DNA from 2 places in the Streptomyces sp. NPDC006261 genome. Region 2 is predicted to be linked to the other one. Evidence: riboswitches for the same ligand, from Rfam matches in the RefSeq annotation. Region 2 holds a riboswitch; the other holds the start of a gene.
What was found. A riboswitch is a leader RNA that binds a small molecule or an ion and turns the genes downstream of it on or off. The one in region 2 is predicted to bind S-adenosylmethionine.
Positions count from the first base shown of each region.

Region 1: it holds a riboswitch for S-adenosylmethionine, as region 2 does, so the genes downstream of both, ABZ154_RS24830 (aminotransferase class V-fold PLP-dependent enzyme) here and thrC (threonine synthase) in region 2, are expected to answer to the same signal.

Region 1 is NZ_JBEXSI010000041.1:53,847-56,039, forward strand. It holds gene ABZ154_RS24830 (aminotransferase class V-fold PLP-dependent enzyme) at 1-1,277, opposite strand, end outside; SAM riboswitch class IV at 1,453-1,570, opposite strand; gene trpD (anthranilate phosphoribosyltransferase) at 1,654-2,193, opposite strand, start outside.
Region 2 is NZ_JBEXSI010000013.1:41,978-44,170, forward strand. It holds gene thrC (threonine synthase) at 1-862, opposite strand, end outside; SAM riboswitch class I at 881-1,008, opposite strand; gene ABZ154_RS10750 (glucosyl-3-phosphoglycerate synthase) at 1,162-2,112, shown strand; gene ABZ154_RS10755 (trehalose-6-phosphate synthase) at 2,193-2,193, shown strand, end outside.

The DNA.
Region 1 (2,193 bases), on a different contig from region 2:
AACCGCTCGATGTGCTCGTCCGGCGTACCGGCGCCGAAGCTGACCCGGATCGCGTTGAGCGAGAGCTCGCCCGGCTCGGCCTCGGGGGCGCCGCACTCGCCCGGGCCCTGCGGGTCGCTGCCGAGGAGGGTGCGCACCAGCGGGTGGGCGCAGAAGAGGCCGTCGCGGACGCCGATGCCGTACTCGGCGGAGAGGGCGGCGGCGAAGTGCGAGCTGTTCCAGCCGCGCACCACGAAGGAGATGACGCCGACCCGGGGGGCGTCGTCGCCGAAGAGCGAGAGCACCTGGACCTCGGGGACCTCGGCGAGCCCCGCGCGGACCCGGCTCACCAGCTCCTGTTCGCGGGCGACCAGGGCGTCGAAGCCCGCCTCGTTGAGGGTCTTGCAGGCGGAGGCGATGGAGTAGACGCCGATCACGTTGGGCGAACCGGCCTCGTGACGGGCGGCGGTGGTGTGCCAGTCGACCTCCACGCCGCCGTCGGCGCGCCGGGCGACCTTGCGGGAGGCGCCGCCGCCGGCGAGGTACGGCTCGGCTGCCTGGAGCCAGTCGGCGCGGCCGGCGAGGACTCCCGAGCCGAAGGGCGCGTACAGCTTGTGGCCGGAGAACGCGACCCAGTCGACGTCCAGTTCGGCGATGTCGACGGGGTGGTGCGGGGCGAGCTGCGCGGCGTCCAGGACGATCCGGGCGCCGTGCGCGTGGGCGGCGGCGGCCAGCTCCCTGACCGGCCACAGCTCGCCGGTCACGTTGGAGGCGCCGGTGACGCAGACCAGGGCGGGGCCGTAGGGGTCGCGGTCGGCCAGCGCCCGATCCAGGGCCTCCACCGCCTGGCCGGGGGTGCGGGGCGCGTCGAGGTAGGTGACCTGGGCGTCGCGCCAGGGCAGCAGGGAGGCGTGGTGCTCGGTCTCGTACACGAAGACCTGGCAGTCGGCGGGGAGCGCGGCGGCCAGCAGGTTGAGGGAGTCGGTGGTGGAGCGGGTGAAGACGACCTGGTCGTCGGCGCGGCAGCCGAGGAACTCCGCGACCGTGCGGCGGCTGTTCTCGAAGAGGTCGGTGGAGAGCTGCGAGAGGTATCCGGCCCCGCGGTGGACGCTGCCGTAGTACGGGGCGTACGCGGCGACGTCGTCCCAGACCCGCCGGAGGGCCGGGGCGCTGGCGGCGTAGTCGAGTGCGGCGTAGGTGACTTCACCGCCGGTGACGAGCGGAACAGTGACATCCTGCCCCAGAACGGGCAGCGGGGCACAAACCGACGGTTCGATGGCAGCAGTGGAGACAGACATGGCGAACTCCCGTAAAGGCAGGCGAAATCCGGCGCCGGCGGGTACGCGGCAGCGCGGGAGGGGGAAGGAAAGAGGTGCGCTTGAAGAGGGCGTTCAGCCCTAGCGCATTCGCTTGCTCACAAGAGGCTCCCTAGGGACCAGGACCCCGGGGGCTGGCGTCCACTGGACGCCGAGGGGCCCGCGCTTGCCGCAGACCTCGCTGCCTACGGCCTGGTCTTCACCCGGGGCACCCCGCCACGGACGGAGGGTTGCCGGACAGCGGGCCGGGGCCGTAGTCGCTGTCACTCATGACCTGCGCAGCATCTTGCCATATGCACGCGAACGCGCAAGGGCGCAGTCCGGCATCCGGACTGCGCCCAGGGGGGTGTCCTGCCGGTCAGGCGTTGCTGGCCGCCACCCAGCGCTCCAGGGCCCGCTTGGCCGCGCCGGAGTCGACGGCCTCGGTCGCGACGGGGATCTTCGCCGCGATCTGCTCGGTCAGCGTGCCGGGCCCCGGGTCGAGGGCGACCAGCGCCGCCGCCGAGTTGAGCAGCACCGCCTCGCGTACCGCGCCGCCCTCGCCGTCCAGCAGTCGGCGGGCCACATCGGCGTTGTACGACGCGTCGGCGCCGCGCAGCGCCTCGACGGGGACGAGGGGGAGGCCGACGTCACGCGGGTCGAAGGGCTCCTCGCGGACCGTGCCGTCGCGGACCACCCAGACCCGCGAGGTGGCGGTGGTGGTCAGCTCGTCGAGGCCGTCGTCGCCGCGGAAGACGAGGGCCGAGTTGCCCCGGTCCGCGAGCACGCCCGCGACGATGGGCGCCATCCGGGCGTCGGCCACCCCGATGGCCTGGGAGCGCACCTGGGCCGGGTTGGTGAGGGGGCCCAGGATGTTGAACGTGGTCTGCGCGCCGAGCTCCCGGCGGGCCTTGGCCGC
Region 2 (2,193 bases):
CGAAGATCTTGTACGGCTTGTCCTCGACGAGGCCGAGCCTGATCAGCTCCTGGAACCCCTTGTCGATCTTCGTCAGCTGGGAGCCGGACGCGATCGGGATGACGATCTGGTCGGGCAGCCGCCAGCCGAGCTGCTCGCAGATCTCGTACGCCAGGGTCTTGGAGCCCTCGCCGTAGTACGGGCGCAGGTTGACGTTGACGAAGCCCCAGCCCTCGCCGAGCGGGTCGCCGATGAGCTCGGAGCAGAAGCGGTTGACGTCGTCGTAGTTGCCCTCGATGCCGACCAGCTCGCCGCCGTACACCGCGGCCATGACGACCTTGCCCTGCTCCAGGTCGTGCGGGATGAAGACGCAGGAGCGCAGTCCGGCGCGGGCGGCGGCGGCGCCGACGGCACCGGCCAGGTTGCCCGTGGAGGAGCAGGAGAGGGTGGTGAAACCGAAGGCGCGGGCGGCCTCGACGGCGATCGCGACGACGCGGTCCTTGAAGGAGTGCGTCGGGTTGCCGGAGTCGTCCTTGACGTACAGACCACCGGTGACGCCCAGCTCACGGGCGAGGTTGTCGGCCTTGACCAGCTTGGTGAAGCCGGGGTTGATGTTGGGCTTCTCCGCGACATCGGCGGGAACCGGCAGCAGCGGGGCGTAGCGCCAGATGTTGTTCGGGCCGGCCTCGATGCGCTTGCGCAGCTCCTCGGCGGAACCGGTGGGCAGGTCGTACGCCACTTCCAGGGGTCCGAAACAGGACGCACAGGCGAAAAGGGGGCCGAGCTCGAAACGCTCGCCGCACTCGCGGCAGGAAAGCGCCGCGGCGGGACCGAGGTCCACGGGAGCGGTGGTGGCATTACCTGCGATGGTCTGAACAGCCATGATGGCGGAGGCCCTTTCTCCTCATCTTCCTTGCAGCGCATTTCGCCACAAGACGGAATTGGCACCTTCCCCACCGTGACCTCGCGGTCGGTAGGAGGGTTGCCGGGACTTCAACGGGCCGTTCCCTCAGTCCCTCTGGATGAGCTCTGTGGCACTGGATCTTCGATCCAGGCGTTTGTGTGACGACGGACCCCGACATGCGACGGTCATCCGCGTTGTTCAAGACTGTAACCGAAGGACCGGACTGTTGAGATAGCCGTCCGATCGGCGAGATGGATCACACGCAGGGAGTTCAGACCGTGCTCGAAGAGGTGGAACGCTGGCTGACCAGGCGTTCCTGGTCGTCCGCCGACCGCCCGCTGGACCGGCTCACCGAGGCCCGGAACGCCGACCCTCACCGTACGTCGGTGAGTGTGGTGCTGCCCGCGCTGAACGAGCAGGCCACGGTCGGCGCGATCGTGGCGACGATCCGGCGCGAGCTGATGGAGAAGGTCCCGCTGGTCGACGAACTGGTCGTGATCGACTCCGGTTCCACCGACGCCACCGCCGCCGTCGCCCGCGCGGCGGGCGCCCGGGTGGTCCACCGGGACGCGATCCTGCCCCGGATCCCGGCCCTGCCCGGCAAGGGCGAGGTCCTCTGGCGGTCGCTCCTGGTGACCAGCGGCGAGATCGTCTGCTTCGTCGACGCCGATCTCAGGGACTTCTCCGCGGACTTCGTCTCGGGGACGGTCGGGCCACTGCTCACCGACCCCACCGTGCAGTTCGTCAAGGCGATGTACGACCGTCCGCTCGGCGACAGCGCAGGTCAGGGCGGCCGCGTCACCGAACTGGTGGCACGCCCCCTGCTCAATCTGCACTGGCCGCAGCTGGCCGGCTTCGTGCAGCCGCTGGGCGGCGAGTACGCGGTGCGGCGCTCCTTGCTGGAGCGGCTGCCGTTCCCGGTCGGTTACGGAGTGGAGCTGGGGCTCCTCGTGGACGCGCTGCACACGGTGGGGCTGGACGCGCTGGGCCAGGTCGACGTCGGGGTGCGGCGCCACCGCCATCAGGACGGGCAGGCGCTCGGCCGGATGGCGGCGGCGATCTACCGCACGGCTCAGCTGCGGCTCTCCCGGGGCCATCTGGTGCGGCCGGCGCTGACGCAGTTCGAGCGGGGCGAGGAGGGGTTCGTGCCACGCACCCATGCGGTGGACACGGAGGAGCGGCCGCCGGTGCGGGAGATCGAGGAGTACGCGCAGCGGTGGGCGGCGTGACGCACGGAGTGCCCGGCGCGGTGGGCAGCGTGAAGCTCTGAGGCGTTTGGGGGCTTCCCGAACGGGCTAGGTTCCGCTACA